DNA from 2 places in the Streptomyces sp. NPDC017529 genome. Region 2 is predicted to be linked to the other one. Evidence: riboswitches for the same ligand, from Rfam matches in the RefSeq annotation. Region 2 holds a riboswitch; the other holds the start of a gene.
The links. Region 2 has a riboswitch for glycine ahead of gcvT (glycine cleavage system aminomethyltransferase GcvT). Riboswitches for the same ligand answer to the same signal wherever they lie in the genome.
Positions count from the first base shown of each region.

Region 1: it holds a riboswitch for glycine, as region 2 does, so the genes downstream of both, gcvP (aminomethyl-transferring glycine dehydrogenase) here and gcvT (glycine cleavage system aminomethyltransferase GcvT) in region 2, are expected to answer to the same signal.

Region 1 is NZ_JBIRJY010000028.1:52,019-62,871, reverse strand. It holds gene ACH4K4_RS35855 (DUF881 domain-containing protein) at 1-554, shown strand, start outside; gene ACH4K4_RS35850 (small basic family protein) at 551-883, shown strand; gene ACH4K4_RS35845 (DUF881 domain-containing protein) at 883-1,827, shown strand; gene ACH4K4_RS35840 (FHA domain-containing protein) at 1,934-2,782, shown strand; gene ACH4K4_RS35835 (MerR family transcriptional regulator) at 2,800-3,549, shown strand; gene ACH4K4_RS35830 (bifunctional nuclease family protein) at 3,603-4,076, shown strand; gene ACH4K4_RS35825 (MerR family transcriptional regulator) at 4,264-4,866, shown strand; gene ACH4K4_RS35820 (DNA polymerase IV) at 5,075-6,553, shown strand; gene ACH4K4_RS35815 (PRC-barrel domain-containing protein) at 6,457-6,846, opposite strand; glycine riboswitch at 6,961-7,058, shown strand; gene gcvP (aminomethyl-transferring glycine dehydrogenase) at 7,247-10,132, shown strand; gene ACH4K4_RS35805 (DUF5999 family protein) at 10,287-10,493, opposite strand.
Region 2 is NZ_JBIRJY010000008.1:48,438-59,290, forward strand. It holds gene glyA (serine hydroxymethyltransferase) at 1-459, opposite strand, end outside; gene gcvH (glycine cleavage system protein GcvH) at 515-889, opposite strand; gene gcvT (glycine cleavage system aminomethyltransferase GcvT) at 976-2,103, opposite strand; glycine riboswitch at 2,244-2,339, opposite strand; gene ACH4K4_RS21595 (AAA family ATPase) at 2,728-3,432, shown strand; gene ACH4K4_RS21600 (hypothetical protein) at 3,535-4,347, opposite strand; gene ACH4K4_RS21605 (enhanced serine sensitivity protein SseB) at 4,536-5,333, shown strand; gene ACH4K4_RS21610 (enhanced serine sensitivity protein SseB C-terminal domain-containing protein) at 5,497-6,297, shown strand; gene ACH4K4_RS21615 (ABC transporter permease) at 6,794-7,792, shown strand; gene ACH4K4_RS21620 (ABC transporter substrate-binding protein) at 7,863-9,611, shown strand; gene ACH4K4_RS21625 (ABC transporter permease) at 9,690-10,700, shown strand; gene ACH4K4_RS21630 (ABC transporter ATP-binding protein) at 10,697-10,853, shown strand, end outside.

The sequences.
Region 1 (10,853 bases), on a different contig from region 2:
TGCAGCGCGAGGCGTTGAAGAAGCACGGCGGCGACAAGGCCGAGCTGCTGGCGCTGCTGGCCGGTGCGACGCAGGTGGCCGGGCCCGGGGTGAAGCTCGTCGTCGACGACGCCAAGTCGGCGCAGTCCGGTGGCGGCGGCCCGCGCGAGAGCAGCGGGTTCTCGGACACCGGGCGGCTGCGCGACCGTGATCTGCAGCGGGTCGTCAACGGCCTGTGGGCGTCCGGCGCCGAAGCCGTCTCCGTCAACGGGCAGCGGCTCACCTCCCTCTCGGCGATCAGAGCCGCGGGAGACGCCATACTGGTCGACAACAAGCCGCTGGTGCCGCCGTACACGGTGCTGGCGGTGGGGAACGGGCACAAGCTCAGTACCGCGTTCCAGGACAGTGCGGACGGTCAGTACCTGGACGTCCTGCGCAAGAACTACGGGATTCGTACGAAGATTTCCGCCGAGAACGAGGTCACGCTGCCGCCCGCGCCCAGTTTGATCGTACGTACAGCACAGCCGAAGGCCGGTGCCGCGGGCGGCGCCGACACAGGGAAGGGCACATCGTGATCGCCGTACTGGGCCTCATCGTGGGAGTCGTGGTCGGACTTGTGGTCCGACCCGTGGTGCCGACGGTGGTCGAGCCCTACCTGCCGATCGCTGTCGTCGCGGCGCTGGACGCCGTCTTCGGCGGTCTGCGCGCGATGCTGGACGGCATCTTCGACGACAAGGTCTTCGTCGTCTCGTTCCTGTCCAACGTGGTGGTCGCCGCGCTCATCGTCTTCCTCGGCGACAAGCTCGGCGTCGGCGCTCAACTGTCCACCGGTGTGGTCGTCGTACTGGGCATCCGCATCTTCTCGAACGCCGCGGCCATCCGCCGGCACGTCTTCAGGGCCTGATGCCGATGGCTACGGACGAGAACCCCGAGCGGGACGGGACGCCGGAGCCCGGCCGGCCGGCGCGGCCGGAGGGCGAGCACGGGCCCGACCGGCCGGCCGACCGGCGGCCGCTGCCTCCGGAGAGCCGGTCGGCCGAGCGGCAGGCGGACGGGAAGGACGCCGGGGAGCAGGCGCGGGAGGAGGGCACGGAGGGGGCCGCGAAGCCCGTCGCGCCGGAGCCGGCGATGACCGGCCGGCAGCGTCTGGTGGCCGGTCTGTGGCCGCCGCGGCTGACCCGGGCCCAACTGATCGTCGCCCTGCTGCTGTTCATTCTCGGTCTCGGCCTCGCGATTCAGGTACGTTCCACGAGTGACAGCAGTGCACTGAGGGGTGCGCGACAGGAGGATCTGGTGCGCATCCTGGATGAATTGGACAACCGCTCGCAGCGCCTGACGGATGAACAGCGCAGGCTGGAAGGCCAGAAGACCGAGCTGGAGAACAGCTCGGACCAGGCCGAGGAGGCCCGTAAGCAGACCGTGGAGAAGGAGCAGCAGCTCGGTGTGCTGGCGGGGACGGTGGCGGCCCAGGGGCCGGGCATCAACCTCACCATCACCGACTCGACGCACTCCGTCGAGGCGGACAAACTTCTGGACACCATTCAGGAGTTGCGGGCGGCCGGTGCCGAGGCCATCCAGATCAACGACGTGCGGGTCGTGGCCGACTCCTACGTCACGGATGTCCGCGGCGGCGTGGAGGTCGACGGGAAGCGGGTCGCCCAGCCGTACCGCTTCAAGGTGATCGGCAAGCCCCAGGACCTGGAACCGGCGCTGAACATCCCTGGCGGAGTGGTGCAGACTTTGGAAAAGGAGCAGGCCACTGTGTCTGTGAGCCGTGACGAGAAGATCATTGTGGACGCCTTGCGAGAGGCGAAGCGGCCTGACTACGCTCGGTCGTCATCGCGGTGAGCGGGCCACGTATGGGGAGGGCCCGGCCAGGGCATGAGGCAGCGGGGGGTCGGCGCACCGTTCGGGTGGTGCGTGGTGGAAACTGTGTGGAGGCCACGGACGTTCACTGGATGTCCGGATCGGCCGGTGTGTGCATCGAGGGTTCGTCCTGCCCCACGGGCGGGTCTGTTTCGTTCAAGGGGAATCGCCCGTGAAGTTGTTTGCAAAGCTGTTCGGCAAGAGCGCACGCCAGGAGGGTGGCAGCGGCTCGGCTAAGCACCGTGCCCAGGGCCGGCCCGATGAGGGCGGCGCCGCTCAGGAGCGCCCGCTCTTCCGCGACCAGGTCGGCGGCGCCGGTGCCGGGTCTGTTGACCCCTCCGTGCCCGGCCGCATAGGTTCCCAGGGACCGTCGGCCGCTAGCACGGGTGGAGGGGTTGCCTTGCCGGTGTGTACGAGGTGCGGGCACCGGAACGCCGAGGCGAGCCGGTTCTGCTCCAACTGCGGAGCTCCGCTGCGCCCCGGGGCGCAGGCCGAGCGTGCCTCCGAGACGACCTCGACCATCTCGATCTCGGGACTTGAGGCGTACGACGCGGAGACGACGGGGCAGACGCCGATCCCGTCGCTGTCCCCCGAGGCCCAGGCGGCCGTCGAGGCGCTGCCCATGGGCTCGGCCCTGCTGGTCGTGCGCCGGGGGCCGAACTCGGGCAGCCGTTTCCTGCTGGACGGCGACCTGACGACGGCGGGCCGGCACCCGCAGAGCGACATCTTCCTGGACGACGTGACGGTCTCGCGCCGCCACGTGGAGTTCCGCCGCGGCCAGGACGGCGGCTTCACGGTCGCCGACGTCGGCAGCCTGAACGGCACGTACGTCAACCGTGAGCGGATCGACTCGGTGCCGCTCGCCAACGGCGACGAGGTCCAGATCGGCAAGTTCCGGCTGGTCTTCTACGCGAGCCAGCGGGGCGTCGGGTTCTGACCGGCCAGGGAAGGCATATGCACCGCACTGGGCCGGGCGGTGCCGGGTCTGCCGGCACCGCCGCCTCGGACGGCAAGCTGATGAGCATCGGCACGGTGCTCAACACGCTGCGCGACGAGTTCCCCGAGGTGACCATCTCCAAGATCCGCTTCTTGGAGGCCGAGGGGCTCGTCGAGCCCCGGCGCACGCCGTCCGGGTACCGCAAGTTCAGTACGGAGGACGTCGCCCGGCTGGCGGCGGTCCTGCGCATGCAGCGGGACCACTATCTTCCGCTGAAAGTGATCCGCGAGCACCTCGACGCCTTGGCGCGCGGCGAACAGGTGCAGCTGCCGGCCCCTGCCGCGCCCGCGGGCGAGCTGCTCGGCAGCCTGGGCGAGCCGGCCGGCGACCTGCCCACGGCGGCCCGCATCGGCCGCGCGGAGCTGCTGGCCGCCGCGGAGGTCGAGGAGGCGGAGCTCGCCGACTGGGAGGCGTACGGGCTCATCGTTCCGGACGCCGACGGTGGGTACGACATCGAGGCCGTCACGGTCGCCAAACTTGTCGCGGAACTGGGGCGTTTCGGACTCGAACCCCGCCATTTGCGCGCGGTGAAGGCGGCGGCCGAGCGGGAGGCCAACCTGGTCGAGCAGGTCGTGGCACCGTTGCGCCGGCACCGCAACCCGCAGACCAGGCAGCATGCCGAGACCACCGCCAGGGAGCTGGCCACACTGTCCGTGCGGCTGCACGCCGCACTGGTCCAGTCCGCCCTGCGTGTCCGGCTGACGTGAGCAATGGGTGGCCCGACTACCCAAACCGGCCGGGCACGTCCTAGGGTTGCTGTGTGAACGAGCTCGATGTCGTGGGTGTCCGGGTGGAAATGCCTTCCAACCAACCGATCGTGCTCCTACGGGAGGTAGGAGGCGACCGTTACCTGCCCATTTGGATCGGGCCGGGGGAGGCCACCGCCATCGCCTTCGCCCAGCAGGGGATGGCCCCTGCCAGGCCGCTGACGCACGACCTCTTCAAGGACGTGCTGGAAGCGGTGGGCCAGGAACTGACCCAGGTCCGCATCACGGACCTGCGCGAGGGGGTCTTCTATGCGGAACTGGTATTCGCCAGTGGTGTCGAGGTCAGCGCCCGCCCGTCCGACGCCATAGCGCTGGCGCTGCGCACCGGTACGCCGATCTACGGGACCGACGGGGTCCTCGACGACGCGGGGATCGCCATCCCGGACGAGCAGGAGGACGAGGTGGAGAAGTTCCGCGAGTTCCTCGACCAGATCTCGCCCGAGGACTTCGGCACCAACAGCCAGTGAGCCGGGTTGCGCGGAGGGCCGCCTCCCGTGCATTCGAGTAGCCTTTCCCCGTCCGGGGGCACGAGAAACCACTCGCAGGGTGATTATCACTCGGCGTGGCGAGCGCGGCGATCGTTGACGCACCCCGAGTGACTGCATACCGTCGATAGGGCAGGTCCCGTCCGGGACGTGGAGGACGGAGGTCGGCGTGGCAATCACCGGCGACGGTACGGCGGCGGAAGGGGCGTTGCCGCTCCACTCCGGGGCTGCTGAGCGCACCCCGGCACAGACTGCCGCGGTGCCGGGGGACCGCGGGGCGGAAACCATCGGCTACCGCGGTCCGACGGCGTGCGCGGCCGCGGGCATCACCTACCGCCAGCTCGACTACTGGGCCCGTACGGGGCTCGTCGAGCCCAGCGTGCGGCCCGCCTACGGGTCGGGCACCCAGCGGCTCTACAACTTCCGGGACGTCGTCGTCCTGAAGATCGTCAAGCGCCTGCTGGACACCGGGGTCTCCCTCCAGAACATCCGCACCGCGGTCCGGCACCTGCGCTCGCGCGGGCTGTCCGACCTGGCGAGGATGACGTTGATGAGCGACGGCGCGACGGTCTACGAATGCACCTCGCCCGACGAGGTCGTCGACCTGCTCCAAGGCGGGCAGGGCGTCTTCGGCATCGCGGTCGGCGTGGTGTGGCGCGACGTGGAGGGCGCGCTGTCGCAGCTCCACGGCGAGCGCGTGGACACCGGCGAGACGCTGGTCCGGCACAACCCCCACGACGAACTGGCGCGGCGGCGCAACCGGGCGGGCTGAGCCGGGCGTACCGGGCCCGGGTGCCGGGCGGCCGCGTACGCCCGTCACGGCGGTCTGTCGCGCCCCTGTGGCCCCAGAGAGCACCCACTACGCCCCTCGGGCCCCACCAGCCTCCTCCAACCCCTCCAGGGCGTCGCGGAGCGTTTTCCGTGCCGTCCGCCGGGGCCGGTCGGCGCGATTGTCAGTGGTGTGGGGGAGCATCGGTCGTGTGAGACGTGCGCCGACGATCCTGCATCTGGACATGGATGCGTTCTACGCGGCCGCCGAGCAGGCGGCCAAGCCGAGCCTGCGCGGAAAGCCCGTGGTGGTCGGCGGCATCGGTCCGCGCGGCGTGGTCTCCACGGCGTCGTACGAGGCCCGGGTCTTCGGGGTGCGCTCGGCCATGCCCACGGCCCAGGCCCGCCGGCTCTGCCCGAACGCGGCCTACCTGACCCCGCGCTTCAGCCTGTACCGCCAGGTGAGCGACCAGGTCATGGAACTGCTCCACGAACTGTCGCCGCTGGTGGAGCCGCTCAGCCTGGACGAGGCGTTCGTGGACCTGGAGGCGGGCGGCGTCGCGGCGGACACCCGGTCCGCGCGTGCGGTGGGCGAGCGGCTGCGGCAGGAGATCAGACAGCGGACGGGCCTGACCGGTTCGGTGGGCCTGGCCGGGGCCAAGATGCTCGCCAAGATCGCCTCCGAGCAGGCCAAGCCGGACGGCCTCGTGGTCATCGAGCCGGGCAGCGAGCGCGAGATGCTCGGGCCGATGACGGTGCGCACACTGCCCGGCGTGGGCCCGGCCACCGCGGAGACGCTGCGCCGGGCGGGCATCCACACGGTCGCCGAGACGGCCGAGGCGGGCGAGGCGGAGCTCGTCCGGCTGCTGGGCAGGGCGCACGGCGCCGGGCTGTACGCGATGGCGCTCGGGCGCGACGAGCGGCCCGTGGTCGCGGAGCGGGACGCGAAGTCCATATCGGTCGAGGACACCTTCGACGTGGACCTGACGGACCGGACGCGGGTGCGGGCCGAGCTGACGCGGCTGGCGGACCGGTGCGTGCAGCGGCTGCGGGCGGCCGGGCGGTCGGGGCGGACGGTCGTGATCAAGGTGCGTAACTACGACTTCTCGACGCTGACCAGGTCGGAGACGTTGCGCGGTCCCACGGACGACCCGGGGGTGGTGCGGGAGGCCGCGGCCCGGCTGCTGGACCTGGTGGACACCACGGGAGGCGTACGGCTGCTGGGGGTGGGGGTGACCGGTCTGGCGGACTTCACGCAGGAGGACCTGTTCGCCCAGTTGGCGACGGAGAAGGCTGCCCGGGAGGAGGCCGAGAGGGAGCGCCGGGCGGTCGACGAGGCCGTGCGGGAGGCCGCCGGCGAGCCCGAGCCCGAGCGGCCGCGCAGCTGGCTGCCCGGGCTTGACGTGTGGCATGACGAGTACGGGGCCGGTTGGGTGCAAGGCAGCGGCGTGGGGCGGGTGACCGTCCGGTTCGAGCAGCCGTGGTCCGCGCCGGGGCGGGTGCGCACCTTTCCCGTCGGCGATCCGGCGCTGCGGCCGGGGGAGCCGCTGCCGCTGGTGGGCGGGCCGCCGGACGAACCCCGGGCCCCCGCCCCTCAGTCCTCGGTGCCGGCGACGCGGCCGAATTCCGTGTCGGCCGGCGCGGCGTCCGAGCCGGGTACCGGGTCGGGGGCCGGGATGTCCAGCCGGTAGTGGTGGTAGAGCTGTAGTTCCTGCTCGGGCGAAAGATGGCGGCCGACACCGAAGTCCGGCGCATCTCTGATCAGCTTGCGGTCGTAGGGGACGTGCAGCGCTTCGCCGACCAGGTCGCTGGGCTCCAGGGGCACGAACGCGTCCCGGCTGAAGATCCCGGTGCGTACGGCCGCCCATTCCGGTTCGCCGGTCGCGTCGTCCAGATACACCTCGTCGACGGTGCCGATCTTGGTTCCGTTTCTGTCGAACGCCTTGCGGCCGATCAAGCTGCGGGGATCGATATCGGTCTGCACGGTCCCTCCAAGTGGTCGCAACTGCCTTGTGACAACTACCAAAGGGCACAATTCATGCCCTGGCCACTCGAAGGAACGTCCGTAAGCCGCGCTGGTAGGCTGGCGAACGGCTGCTGACCCCATGCGGGAGAGTCCCTTGCCGATCATGGCGGGGGCGCCGAAGGAGCAACTCCTCCCCGGAATCTCTCAGGCTCACGTACCGCATGGACGAGGTCACTCTGGAAAGCAGGGCGGGCCACGGTCGGGCACAGCGCCGGGACCCCTCCTCACCGACGGTGAAAGCCGGTGCCGCGTGCGGGACCGGTGAAGCTCTCAGGTTGAGATGACAGAGGGGGAGGCCGTCCGGGCACCAGCGCCGTGGTGCCCCGCGTAGGTCGAAACGACCAGGAGGCCCCCGCAGATGACCACCAATCGCATCTCCTTGACCGAACTCGAACGAGGTACCCCGTTCGAGCAGCGGCACATCGGCCCGGGGCCGGAGGCCCAGGCCAAGATGCTCGCGCAGGTCGGATTCGGATCGCTGGACGAGCTCACCGCGGCCGCGGTACCTGATGTGATCAAGAGCGCGGAGGCGCTGAACCTGCCCCAGGGCCGTACGGAAGCCGAGGTCCTGGACGAGCTGCGGGCACTCGCGGACCGCAACCAGGTGCTCGCCCCGATGATCGGGCTCGGGTACCACGGTACGTTCACCCCGCCGGTGATCCTGCGGAACGTGATGGAGAACCCGGCCTGGTACACCGCGTACACCCCGTACCAGCCGGAGATCTCCCAGGGGCGGCTCGAAGCGCTGCTCAACTTCCAGACCATGGTCGCCGACCTGACCGGACTGCCGACCTCCGGCGCCTCCCTACTGGACGAGGGCACGGCCGCCGCCGAGGCGATGGCCCTCGCGCGGCGGGTGGGCAAGGTCAAGCAGGGCGTCTTCCTGGTCGACGCCGACTGCCTGCCGCAGACCATCGCCGTGATCGAGACCCGCGCCGAGCCGACCGGCGTCGAGGTCGTGGTGGCCGACCTGTCCGAGGGCATCCCGGCGGAGGTGGCCGAGCGCGGCGTCTTCGGCGTGCTCCTCCAGTACCCCGGCGCCTCCGGTGCCGTACGGGACCCCCGCGCCGTCATCGAGCAGGCGCACGGACTCGGCGCGATCGTCACCGTCGCCGCCGACCTGCTGGCGCTGACGCTGCTGACCTCGCCGGGCGAGCTGGGCGCGGACATCGCGGTCGGCACCACGCAGCGCTTCGGCGTCCCGCTGGGCTTCGGCGGCCCGCACGCCGGGTTCATGGCCGTACGGGAGAAGTTCGCCCGCAGCCTGCCCGGCCGCCTGGTGGGTGTCTCGGTGGACGCCGACGGCAACAAGGCGTACCGGCTCGCCCTCCAGACGCGCGAGCAGCACATCCGCCGGGAGAAGGCCACCAGCAACATCTGCACCGCGCAGGTGCTGCTCGCGGTGATGGCGGGCATGTACGCCGTGTACCACGGTCCCGACGGACTCGCGGCCATCGCGCGGCGTACGCACCGCTACGCCGCCGTACTGGCCGAGGGGCTGCGCGCCGGCGGGGCCGAGGTCGTGCACGGCGCGTACTTCGACACGCTGACCGTGCGGGTGCCGGGCCGGGCCGCCGAAACCGTCGCCGCGGCCCGCGAGGCCGGGGTCAACCTGCGGCTGGTCGACGCCGACCTGGTGGGCATCGCCTGCGACGAGACCACCGGGCGCGCGCAGGTGCACGCGGTGTGGCGGGCGTTCGGCGTCCAGGGCGACATCGAGTCGCTCGACGCGACGGCGGCCGAGGCGCTGCCGGACGGGCTGCTGCGCGGCGACGCGTACCTGACGCACCCCGTCTTCCACCAGCACCGTTCCGAGACCGCGATGCTGCGCTACCTGCGCCGTCTGTCGGACAAGGACTACGCGCTGGACCGCGGCATGATCCCGCTCGGCTCGTGCACGATGAAGCTGAACGCGACGACCGAGATGGAGCCGGTCACCTGGCCCGAGTTCGGGCAGCTGCACCCCTTCGCGCCGGTCGAGCAGGCCCAGGGCTACCTCACGCTCATCGCGGAGCTGGAGGAGCGGCTGGCCGAGATCACCGGCTACGACAAGGTCTCCATCCAGCCGAACGCCGGCTCGCAGGGCGAACTGGCCGGCCTGCTGGCGGTACGGGCGTACCACCGGGCCAACGGCGACGAGCAGCGCACCGTCTGCCTGATCCCGTCCTCGGCGCACGGCACCAACGCCGCCAGCGCCGTGATGGCCGGCATGAAGGTCGTCGTCGTCAAGACCGGCGAGGACGGCGAGGTGGACACCGACGACCTGCACGCCAAGATCGAGCAGCACCGTGACCAGCTCGCGGTGCTGATGGTCACCTACCCGTCCACGCACGGCGTGTTCGAGGAGCACATCACGCAGATCTGCGCGGCGGTGCACGACGCGGGCGGCCAGGTGTACGTGGACGGCGCCAACCTCAACGCGCTGGTCGGGCTCGCCGAGCCCGGCAAGTTCGGCGGCGACGTCTCGCACCTGAACCTGCACAAGACCTTCTGCATTCCGCACGGCGGCGGCGGTCCCGGCGTCGGCCCGGTCGGCGTACGCGCCCACCTGGCGCCGTACCTGCCCAACCACCCGCTGCAGCCCACCGCGGGCCCGGAGACGGGGGTGGGCCCCATCTCCGCGGCGCCGTGGGGTTCCGCGGGCATACTTCCCATTTCCTGGGCGTACGTCCGGCTGATGGGTGGCGAGGGCCTCAAGCGCGCCACCCAGGTCGCGGTGCTCGGCGCCAACTACATCGCCAAGCGCCTGGAGCCGCACTACCCCGTGCTCTACACAGGCCCCGGCGGGCTGGTCGCGCACGAGTGCATCATCGACGTACGGCCGCTGACGAAGGCGACCGGCGTCAGCATCGACGACGTCGCCAAGCGGCTGATCGACTACGGCTTCCACGCACCGACGATGTCGTTCCCGGTGGCCGGCACGTTGATGATCGAGCCGACCGAGAGTGAGAACCTGGACGAACTCGACCGTTTCTGCGACGCGATGATCGCGATTCGCGCGGAGATCGACAAGGTCGGCTCGGGGGAGTGGGCCAAGGACGACAACCCGCTGCGCAACGCCCCGCACACGGCGGCGGCGCTGGGCGGCGAGTGGTCGCACCCGTACACCCGCGAGGAGGCGGTCTTCCCGGCCGGTGCCGGGGCGGCGGAGAAGTACTGGCCGCCGGTGCGCCGGATCGACGGCGCGTTCGGTGACCGCAACCTCGTCTGCTCCTGCCCGCCGCTGGAGGAGTACGACGGCTGATCATCCGCCGTCGGTGCGCGCCACCCGCGGTGGCGCGCACGCGAAGGGCCCTCGGCGAAGCCGCCGGGGGCCCTGTTCTCTGTCGTGCAGTGTTTTGGTGTTGTCCGGTGCTTTCTGTCCCGCTGTGCGGTTTTTGGTGCAGTGCCTCGTGTGGTCAGGCGGCGGTCGCCACCTGCGGCGTGCCCAGCGTCCGGTGCGGCGCGATGACCTGGCCGTCCGGCAGCAGTTCACCGGTGTCCTCGAAGAGGAGGACACCGTTGCACAGCAGGCTCCAGCCCTGCTCCGGGTGGTGCGCCACGAGATGGGCGGCCTCCCGGTCGGCGGAGTCTGCGGTCGGGCACGGCGGTTGGTGCTGGCACATGGATGAAGTCTTTCGCTGCGATGTGGGCTGATTCGTCCTGCGGCTCGACGAGATGCTCATGGCCGCTCCCCCGTTTCAGTAGGTCGATACCAGTGTTGCCCCACGGGCCGGATTCCGCAGGGATTTGGCTGCAGCGGCACTCACTAGATAATGACGCATCACCCGTGCGGTCGGTTCAGTTCAAGTGTGCGGAATCGGTGGGGGGTTGGGATGGGGCGGACGCGTACTCCGCGCGGGTGAGCGCAGCGGAGCGCCCCGCGTCCGTGACGGGCGCGGGGCGCGATCCTGTGAGGCAGTGTGCTCCTGTGCGCGGTTGCGGTGGTGCGACCTCGGCCGTTCGCCGCACAGAACCCCTGCGAG
Region 2 (10,853 bases):
CAGGCCGGACTCCTCGTCGACGTGGTAGGGCACCACGTTGTAGAGCTTGCCGGAGAAGTTGATCTTCATGCCGTGGGTCAGGTGCCCGCCGTGCGCGAGGTTCAGGCCCATGATCGTGTCGCCCGGCTTGAGCAGCGCGAACATCGCGGCGGCGTTGGCCTGCGCGCCGGAGTGCGGCTGCACGTTCGCGGCCTCGGCGCCGAAGAGCGCCTTGACGCGGTCGACGGCGATCCGCTCGACCACGTCGACGTGCTCGCAGCCGCCGTAGTAGCGGCGGCCCGGGTAGCCCTCGGCGTACTTGTTGGTGAGGACCGAGCCCTGGGCCTCCATGACGGCGGCGGGGGCGAAGTTCTCCGACGCGATCATTTCGAGGGTGGACTGCTGACGGTGGAGCTCGGCGTCGACGGCGGCGGCGACGTCGGGGTCGAGCTCGTGGAGGGAGCTGTTCAGAAGGGACATGACTCTTCCTGGGGTACGCGGGGCGCGGGCCCCGCCAGGCGGCGGGTGGGCGGGCTCAGCCGGTGAAGGCGGTGTACTCGTCGGCCGAGAGCAGGTCGTCCGGCTCGCCGCTGACCTTCACCTTGAACAGCCAGCCGCCCTCGAACGGGGCGGTGTTCACCAGCGAGGGGTCGTTGACGACCTCCTCGTTGATCTCCGTGACCTCGCCGTCGACGGGGGAGTAGAGATCGCTGACGGACTTGGTCGACTCCAGCTCACCGCAGGTCTCGCCCGCCGTGACCGTGGCTCCGACCTCAGGAAGCTGCACGAAGACGACGTCGCCGAGCGCGTTGGCGGCGTGCTCGGTGATGCCGATCACCGAAACGCCCTCCTCGGCGGCCGACAGCCACTCGTGCTCCTTGCTGTAGCGCAGCTGCTGGGGGTTGTTCATGTCTTGATTCTCCTGGATGCGGTGGCGTGCTCGGTGCAAGGGTCTTGACAGATGAGACGGGAGCGCGGCGGGGACGGAGGTACGCGTCACTTCTGGCGCTTGTAGAACGGCAGCGCCACGACCTCGTACGGCTCACGGGTGCCACGGATGTCCACCGCCACTCCCGCGGTGCCGGGCGCGGCGTGCGCGGCGTCCACGTAGGCCATCGCGACGGGCTTGCCGAGAGTGGGGGAGGGGGCACCCGAGGTGACCTCGCCGACGACCGAGCCGTCGGCGGCGACGACCGCGTACCCGGCGCGGGGTACCCGGCGGCCCTCGGCGATCAGCCCCACCAGCTTGCGGGGCGGGGCGGCCGCGGCGCGGTCCCGGGCCGCCTCCAGGGCGGCGCGGCCCACGAAGTCACCGCCGTTCGTCGTCTTCTCGAACTTCACGACGCGGCCCAGGCCCGCGTCGAACGGGGTGGTGTCCGTGGTCAGCTCGTGCCCGTACAGCGGCATGCCCGCCTCCAGGCGCAGCGTGTCCCGGCAGGACAGGCCGCAGGGCACCAGGCCGGCGCCCTTGCCCGCCTCGGTCAGCGCCTCCCAGAGGGCGGGCGCGTCCGCCGGGCGGACGAACAGCTCGAAGCCGTCCTCGCCGGTGTATCCGGTACGGGCGATCAGCGCCGGCACGCCCGCGACGGTGCCGGGCAGCCCGGCGTAGTACTTCAGGCCGTCCAGGTCGGCGTCGGTCAAGCCCTTCAGGATGCCGGGCGACTCGGGGCCCTGGACGGCGAGCAGCGCGTACGCGTCCCGGTCGTCGCGGACCTCGGCGTCGAAGCCGCTCGCGCGCTCGGTGAGGGCGTCCAGCACGACCTGCGCGTTGGAGGCGTTGGCGACGACCAGGTACTCCGTCTCGCCGAGGCGGTAGACGATCAGGTCGTCCAGGATGCCGCCCCCGGCGTCACAGATCATGGTGTAGCGGGCGCGGCCGGCGGCCACGCCGCCGATGTTGCCGACCAGCGCGTAGTCCAGCAGGTCGGCGGCGCGCGGTCCGGTGACGGTGATCTCGCCCATGTGGGAGAGGTCGAAGAGACCGGCGCGGGTGCGGACGGTGACGTGCTCGTCACGCTCGCTGCCGTACCGCAGCGGCATGTCCCAGCCGGCGAAGTCGGTCATGGTCGCGCCGAGGGCGCGGTGGATCGTGTCCAGCGCGGTCCGGCGGGGGGCTTCGGTCATGGTTCTGGCTCCCGGGCATGGGTGACAAGACGGTCTCCCCATCTGTCATCGGAACCTGAGAGGTTCACCGGAAAGCCGTCACCGGTCCGGTTTGCACCTTGGGTGGAGCCACACCACGGCGGCCCGCTTTTCAGATCTGCCTCGCCCGCGCGGTATCGGGGCCTGAGAGATTCAAGGGAGGACTTGCTCCTTCGGCGCCCCGCCGTGACGGCCGGGGACTCTCCCGCGCGGATTCAAGCGGCCGGTATGCAGTTGGCTGAGCGTGGCACCCGTACGGGGACGCACCCGGTGAGGCGCGGCCCGGCACATGGCGCGCACATCATCGCACGGGATCGCCGGATAAAGGAGCCCTGGTCGCACCGGTGTTCGCGGGGAGGTCACGACCATGTCCGGGGTGTGTACGGATCGGGCGGATTCCTTGAACCGTATTACCTTTTCTTGACACTCTGCGGGTAAGGGGACGGATCCATCGGACCGGGAGGGGCGATCACGGTGCACAGGCAAGCCGCATTCGCGACGAGTCCGGGAGGCGCGCCCCCGGGCTGCGTCCCGGAAGCGACCCCGGGCGCCGTCCCCGGGCCCCTGCGGCTGCCGGGCCCCGGCCGCGGGCAGGCCGGACGAACGGTGGACGCGGCCCCGGTGCCGGAAGCGGCCCCGGCGGCCGGCGTCGCCCCGGTGGCCGACGTGGTCGACCTCAGAGACCGGCGCACCGCCCGCGACGTGACCGAGCTGCGCTTCTGCGCGGGCGACCTGGTGGTGGTCTCCGGGCTGCCGGGCAGCGGCAAGAGCACGCTCATGCTCCGGGTGGTGCCCGCCCTCGACGGCCACGGCGCCGTCGTGCACCGCATCGACTCGCAGGACGTACGGGAGCGCTGGGAGCGCGGCCGGCTGCGCCGGCTGCCGTACGCGCTCTACCGGCCGCTGGTCAGGGCGGCCCACTACCTGGGGCTGCGGCGGGCGCTGCGCTCCGGCCGCAGTGTGGTGGTGCACGACTGCGGAACGCTGGCGTGGGTGCGCCGCTGGCTCGCGCGGGAGGCGCGGCGCGGCGGGCGCGGGCTGCATCTGGTGCTGCTGGACGTGCCGCCCGAGGTCGCGCTCTCCGGGCAGCGGTCGCGTGGACGCGGAGTCTCCGGTTACGCCTTCGCCCGGCACCGGCGCGCGGTGCGGCGGCTGATCACCCGGGCGCAGACGGCCCGGCTCCCCGCCGGCTTCAGCTCGGCCGTCCTGCTGGACCGGCGGGCGGCGGGCGCGCTGCGGCGGGTCGGCTTCGGACAGCGGCCGCCGGAAGCCGCGGCCGAGACCGCCGGGCCCGGCGCGGCGTACATCTGACGGGCCGTACGGAACAGCCCCGCACGACCCGTCGGTACCGGTCCTAGCTCTGGGATATCTCCCGCAACTGCGCCTCCTCCGGACGCTCGACGCCGGGCCGATCTAAAGACCCAGGGCCTTGAGGAGCACCGTCGGCAGCGACAGTACCGAGTTGAGCAGCGAGCCTCCGGGCTGCTGGGCCTGGTCGGCGGCGGGCTGCTGCGGCTGTTCGGCAGGCAACTGCTGGTCGGCGGGCCGCGGCTGGTCGGCGGGCTGCTGCCGCGGCGCGTCGGCGGGCGGCTGCGGGTCGCTGGTCGGAGCCTTCGGCTGGGCGGCCGGCTCGTCGTCGGCGTCGGTTTCGGCCGGCTGGGCGGCCGGCTGGGCGACGGGCCGGTTGGCGGGCTGCGCGGCGGGCTGGGCCGCCGGCTGCTGGCGCAGGTCGCCGACCAGCTTGTCGATGCCGAGGCTCTTGAAGACGCTCGTGACCGAGTTGGTGACCGCGTCGGTCAGCTCCCTGGTCGACCGGGCGTTGTCGGTGTTCTCGTCCGGGGCCGGGACCCGGACGCCGGTCAGCTCGTCGAGGTTGATCCGCAGGTTCCGCGACGCCCTGTCCAGCGCGGCGGTGTCGGCGGAGACCGACCGGTCGGAGTCCTTGTTCAGCAGGTCCGCCAGGCGCCGCGCGTCCAGGAGGACGCTGTCCAGGCGGGTGCGGGCCGCTCTGACCTGGACGGAGTGGCCGCGGTCGTCGGCGATCTTCTCGGTCAGTTCGGTGTTGGCGTCGGCCAGCCGGGCGAGGTCGTCGACGATGACGCTGTGGTTCCGGACGGGAGGCTTGGGCTCGTCCGCCGCGGCCGCGGAGCCCGCGACGCCGAGGGCGAGGGCGCCGACGGTGGCCGCGCTGACGAAGGCGGTGGTGGCGGTCCGGTGAGTTGCCATCAGGAGGTGTGCCTTTCTGTAGGAACGGCAGGGCAAGATCACCCTGGGGCTACCTTCGGAGCGGTGTGCACGGTCCGCAACCGCTCGCGTGCGTTCGGTGGTCATCCGGATGCACCCGGGCTCCTTCTCCCTGCTGGCGTTAGGGTCTTCGACCAGGTAAGAGCCTGTACGTGAGCGGGTGGGTGGACATGGACTTTCCGGAGCAGGGCATTCCGCAGCTGGGGTGGCCCGCCAACGAACTGGAGGAGGTGCTCGCCGCTTCGGTGGGGCACCCCGGGGCGGGCGCCCGCATCGTCGAGGTGCTGGGGCGCAGCCGTATATGGGTGCCGCTGCCCAAGGGCGGCGGCCCCGAGAGCGCGGGGATGGGCCGGTCCGGCCTGGACCTGCCCACCGTCGAGATCGACTCGGCCGCGTACGTCCCGGTCTTCAGCTCCGAACAGGAGTTCCAGCGGGTGGCCGGGCCGAACCTGTCCTTCACCATCGCGCCGGCCGCCGAGTTCGCGCGCGGGCTGCCCCCGCTGATCGGCATGGCGGTCAACCCGGACGGCACGGTCGGCGTCCCGCTGCCGCCCGCCGTGGTGGCCGAACTGTGCCGGGCCGGCCGCCCGGACCAGCCGGGGGCGCCGAGCGGCGCCCGGGTCCGGCTGTTCGAACCGGACTGGCAGGAGGAACCGGTGGACTTCCTGGCCGCGGCCGGCCTGGAGTTCTCGGCAGCGGGCTTCGTGGTCACCGCGCGCCGCGCGCTGGCGAGCGTCGAGGGGGACGCGCCCGCGCTGTTCGTCGGCGTGCAGGTGGACGCCGCCGCCGTCGCGCCGCACGACCCGGCCGTACGGGACGCGGTGACCGCGGCCCTCGGGCGGGCCCTCGGCGGGACGCCGCCGGCCTGGCCCGTCCAGCTCGTCATGCTGGACCTCGCCCAGGGCGACCCGGTCGCCGACTGGATGCTGGAGCGGGTCAGGCCCTTCTATACCCGCGACCTCGCGTAGCGGCCCGCGCCCCTCCCGCGCCGCCGGCCTGCCGGGGGCGCCCGCTCCCCGTGACCGCAAGCGACGTGTGCTGATCCGACCGGGGCCCGGACGCAGGCTCTAAGCTGTTGGTGCAACCGGCAGGCGTACCCCACGTGCCTGCCGACAGGAAGGGACGGACCACGTGAGCGCGGGTGCGCATCAGGGAGCGGCTGCCGGGCAGGTCGAGCAGATGCTGCAGCAGGTCTCGCCCGGGCGGTACGACGCCTACGAGGCGTTGCTGCAAGCGCTCGCCGCCGGCCAGGTCTGGATGCTGCTCTGGCACGGCCAGGCCGGTTCGCCCGATGCGCAGTACGGCAACATGGAGGTCGACGGGCTCGGCTACGCACCGTGCGTGACCTCCGCGCCCGAACTCGCCGCCAGTGGCTGGAACCGTGCGCACGAAGTCGTCTACGGCCGGGACATCGCGGCCACCCTCTTCCCCGACCGCTGGGGGCTGTGGCTGAATCCGCACGCCCCCGGCGGCGGTGTGGGCATCCCGTGGCTGGACCTGCGGCGTATCGCGGGCGGCCTGGACCGGCTGCCCGCGGGGCCGCTGCGGATCACCGAACCGGCCATCGAGATCCCCCAGTTCTACGCCCTGCTGGGGCAGAACGCGCACCGCACGCCCGCCGTGCGCTCCCTGCGCCGGGCCTGGGTGCAGCCCGCCCTGGGCGCCCCGTACCTGGCGATCGGCCTGGACCTGTACGACACGGGCCAACCGGCCGTGGACTCGGTGCGGTTGATGATCCAGCAGTCCATCGGCGCGGTGCCGGAGGGGCTGCCCGTCTCGACGGTCGCGATGAACGACGAGTACGACCCGGTCGGTATGTGGATGCGGGCCAACGCGCGCCCCTTCTTCGACCGGGACGCGTACGCCGCCGGCCCGGTGCCCGCGCCCGCCCCCGCGCCGTCGTACGGATACGGCTACCCGCGCCCGTACTGACGTGCCCCCGCGCCCGTACCCCGCCCCGCGGTACCGGCCGGCTGCCTCCGCTCCCTGCCCCACGGCTTCCCGCTGGCTCGAAATGGCCGCTCGTGCCCGTTAGTTGACCCCTGATTCGGGCCGTGTGCCCCGCTCATTCGTGGCTTGTGTCCGCATAACGGAAGCCCGTGGGCCACATCACAGTTGCGCATCCATTCCCGGTCAGGGCTGGTGAGTGATCGCGAATCGGATGAAGACTCCCGCAGCAGAGGGCTCCGGCCCCGTGTACGAGAGTTGCGCCACTCGTCGTCGCGTGATGTTCCGCGACTTCTGCACTACCGGCAACACCTGTAACACCTGCACCTGCAACGCCCGCACTGCATGCACCAGTTGCTCCAGCTGTTCCAGATTTCTTCCAGTTGCTCTAGATGCACCACTCGCACCAGTGATGTGAACCAGGCCGCAGACCGCGGCGCGCATGGGCCGGCCGGCGCCGGCCGAGAGGGGTCAAGGCACCGTGACCGCACCGATCGAGACCACCGGGGCGGCTGCCGAGGCGCAGCCGGAAGCGGTGCTGGCAGGCGTCGAGAGCAAGAAGATCGAGGGGCGTTCGCTCGGCCAGATCGCCTGGCTGCGCTTCCGGCGCGACAAGGTCGCGGTAGCGGGGGCCGTCGTTGTCACCCTGCTCATCGTGATCGCGGCGCTGTCCCGGCCGATCCAGTCCTGGCTGGGCCTGGACCCGAACATCCCGCACCAGGACCTCATCGACACCAACACCACCCTGCCCAAGGGCGACTTCGGCGGCATGAGCTGGGACCACCCGCTCGGCGTCGACCCGAAGTTCGGCCGGGACCTGCTCGCGCGGGTCCTGGAGGGCTCCTGGGTCTCGCTGATCGTCGCGTTCGGCGCGACGCTGCTGTCGGTGGCCATCGGCACCGTGCTCGGCGTGGTGGCCGGGTTCTACAGGGGCCGGGTGGACGCGCTGATCAGCCGGCTGATGGACGTCTTCCTGGCCTTCCCGCTGCTGCTGTTCGCCATCGCCATCTCGGCCTCGCTCCAGGGCGGCGCCTTCGGTCTCGAAGGGCTGCCGCTGCACATCTCGGTCCTGATCTTCGTGATCGGTTTCTTCAACTGGCCGTACATGGGCCGGATCGTGCGGGCCCAGACGCTGTCGCTGCGCGAGCGGGAGTTCGTGGACGCCGCGCGCGGCATGGGCGCCCGCGGCCCGTTCATCCTCTTCCGGGAGCTGCTGCCCAACCTGGTGGGCCCGATCATCGTCTACTCGACGCTGCTGATCCCCTCCAACATCCTCTTCGAGGCGGCGCTGAGCTTCCTGGGCGTCGGCATCCAGCCGCCCCAGGCGTCCTGGGGCGGCATGCTCAACCAGGCGGTCAAGTTCTACGAGGTGGACCCCCAGTACATGCTCGTGCCAGGCCTCGCGATCTTCGTCACCGTGCTCGCGTTCAACCTCCTCGGCGACGGCCTCAGGGACGCGCTCGACCCGCGCAGCCGCTGACGCCCGCCGGCCCGTACGCCCGGCAGGCACCCACCCAAGATTCCGACCAACGAAGGGGAAACCGACCACTATGCGAAGGCCAGTCCCGGTCGCGGCGATCGCGGCCCTCACCAGTGCGGCCCTGTTGCTGTCCGGCTGCAGTGGCAAGAGCAAGGGCGGTGGCTCCGCGGAGGCGAACGCCGCCACCAAGGGCATCGTCAACGCCTCGGACGAGAAGGGCGGCACGCTCACGTACGCGATGAGCGACGCCCCCGAGTCCTTCGACCCGGGCAACACGTACTACGTCTACATCTGGAACTTCAGCCGCCTGTACGCGCGCCCGCTCACCACCTTCAAGCCGGGCCCCGGCGCCAAGGGCAACGTGCTGGCGCCCGACCTAGCGGAGTCGATGGGCAAGTCCAGCGACAACAACACGACCTGGACGTACAAGCTCCGCGCGGGCCTCAAGTACGACGACGGCAAGCCGATCACCTCGAAGGACGTCAAGTACGCCGTCGAGCGCAGCAACTTCTCGCGCGAGGTACTCTCGCTCGGCCCGAACTACTTCCAGACGTACCTCAAGGACAACGAGGGCGGCTACAAGGGCCCGTACAAGGACAAGAACCCGGAGGGCCTGAAGTCCATCGAGACGCCGGACGACCGGACCATCGTCTTCCACCTCAAGCAGCCCTTCGCCGAGTTCGACTACCTGGTCAGCGCCCCGCAGACCGCGCCGGTGCCGCGGGCCAGGGACAAGGGCGCGGACTACACCAAGAACGTCGCCTCGTCCGGCAGTTACAAGTTCGAGTCCTACGAGGAGGGCAAGAAGGTCGTCCTCGTCCGCAACCCCCACTGGTCGGCCGCGACCGACCCGCTGCGCAAGCAGCTGCCGGACAAGATCGTGCTGAACATGAAGGTCGCCCAGTCGACGATCGACAAGGACCTGAAGGCGGGCAACACGCTCGTCGACATGGCCGGGCGCGGCGTGGACTCCCAGACCCAGGCCCAGCTCCTGACGGACAGCAAGGAGAAGGGCAACACCGACAACGCGCTCGGCCAGCGCCTGGCCTACGTGGCGATCAACACCAAGGTCGCGCCGTTCGACAAGCCGGAGTGCCGCAAGGCCGTGCAGTACGCGGTCGACAAGAAGGCCGCGCAGACCGCGCTCGGCGGGCCGGTCCGCGGCGACATCGCCACCACCTTCCTGCCGACCGACCTCGACGGCTACCAGAAGTTCGACCTGTACCCGCAGAAGTACAACGGTGACGCCCTCGACCTGACCGAGGCCAAGAAGCACCGGCAGGCGTGCGGCGCCGGCAACGTGAGCACCACGATCACCGCGCGCAACGACCGGCAGGACGAGGTGGACGCGGCGACCTCGGTGGTCAACTCCCTGAAGAAGATCGGCATCAACGCCAAGATCCAGACGTACCCGAGCGGCAAGTACTTCTCGGACTACGCGGGCGTGCCGGAGTTCACCAAGCGCAACAACGTCGGCCTGATGATGATGCAGTGGGGCTCGGACTACCCGGCCGGCTTCGGCTACCTGAACCAGGTCGTCAACGGCAAGGCGATCCAGAAGTCCGGCAACACCAACCTCTCCGAGCTGGACGACCCCACGATCAACAAGCTGCTGAACGACGCCATCGCCAACAGCGACAAGGCGCAGCGCGAAAAGATCTACGCGGAGATCGACAAGAAGACGATGGAGCAGGCCGTCATCGTCCCGCTGACCTACTTCAAGGTCCTGATGTACCGCTCGCCGAAGGCCACCAACCTGGTCTCCACCTCGGCCTACAGCGGTGAGTACGACTACCTCAACATCGGCGTCAAGAAGTAGCAGCCCCGGAAGGCAGGTGAAGGCATTGGTGTCCGCGGACCGGCCGGGTCCGGTCCGCGGCGCCGACGCCGCAGTCCCGTGTTCTCGTACATCATCCGCAGGTTGATCAGCGCGGTGATTCTGCTGCTGATCGTCAGCGCGGTCACCTTCGGCATCTTCTTCGTGCTGCCGAAACTGGCCGGGCAGACCGCCGACCAGTTGGCCGGGCAGTACATCGGAAAGGCCCCGTCGGCCGCGGACATCGCCGCGGTGAAGAAGAACCTCGGCTTCGACAAGCCGGTCTTCGTACAGTACTGGGACTTCCTCAAGGGCATCTTCGTCGGTGTCGACTACAAGTTCGGCCCCGACGCCGCCACATGCAACGTGCCGTGCTTCGGCTACTCCTTCAAGACCCACATCGAGGTCTGGCCCGAGATCCAGACCAGGCTCCCGGTGACCATCTCGCTGGCCGCGGGCGCGGCCGTGGTGTGGCTGGTCTCCGGCGTCGCCACCGGCGTGCTCTCCGCGCTGCGCCCCGGTTCGGTCTTCGACCGGCTGGCGATGGGCGTCGCCCTGGCCGGCGTCTCGCTGCCCATGTTCTTCACCGGCGCGCTGGCGCTGGCCCTGTTCACCTACCAGTGGCCGATCTTCGAGCGGAGCGACTACGTACCGCTGCTGGAGGACCCGTTCATGTGGGCCCAGACGCTGGTGCTGCCCTGGTTCACCCTGGCCTTCCTCTACTCCGCCCTCTATGCCCGCCTGACCAGAGCGGGCATGCTGGAGACGCTGAGCGAGGACTACATCCGGACCGCGCGCGCCAAGGGCCTGGGCGAGCGCAAGGTCGTGGTGCGCCACGGCCTGCGCGCCGCGCTCACGCCGATCATCACGGTCTTCGGCATGGACGTGGGCCTGCTGCTCGGCGGCGCGCTCATCACCGAACAGGTCTTCTCGCTCAAGGGGGTCGGCGCGTTCGCCGTCGAGGCGATCAACTCCAACGACCTGCCGAACATCCTCGGCGTCACCTTGCTCGCCGCGTTCTTCATCGTCCTGTGCAACCTGGTGGTGGACGTCCTGTACGCCGCCGTCGACCCGCGGGTGAGGCTCTCGTGACCGACTCCCCAGACTCCACCACCGGTCCGGGCGCCCCGGACGCCACCACGGCGGGGCCCGCCCCGGCGGCCGACCCGGCCACGACGGGCGCCGCGGTCGGCGAACCGGCGCCGGCCGGCTCGGGAACACCCACCGCCTTCCTCGAAGTGCGCG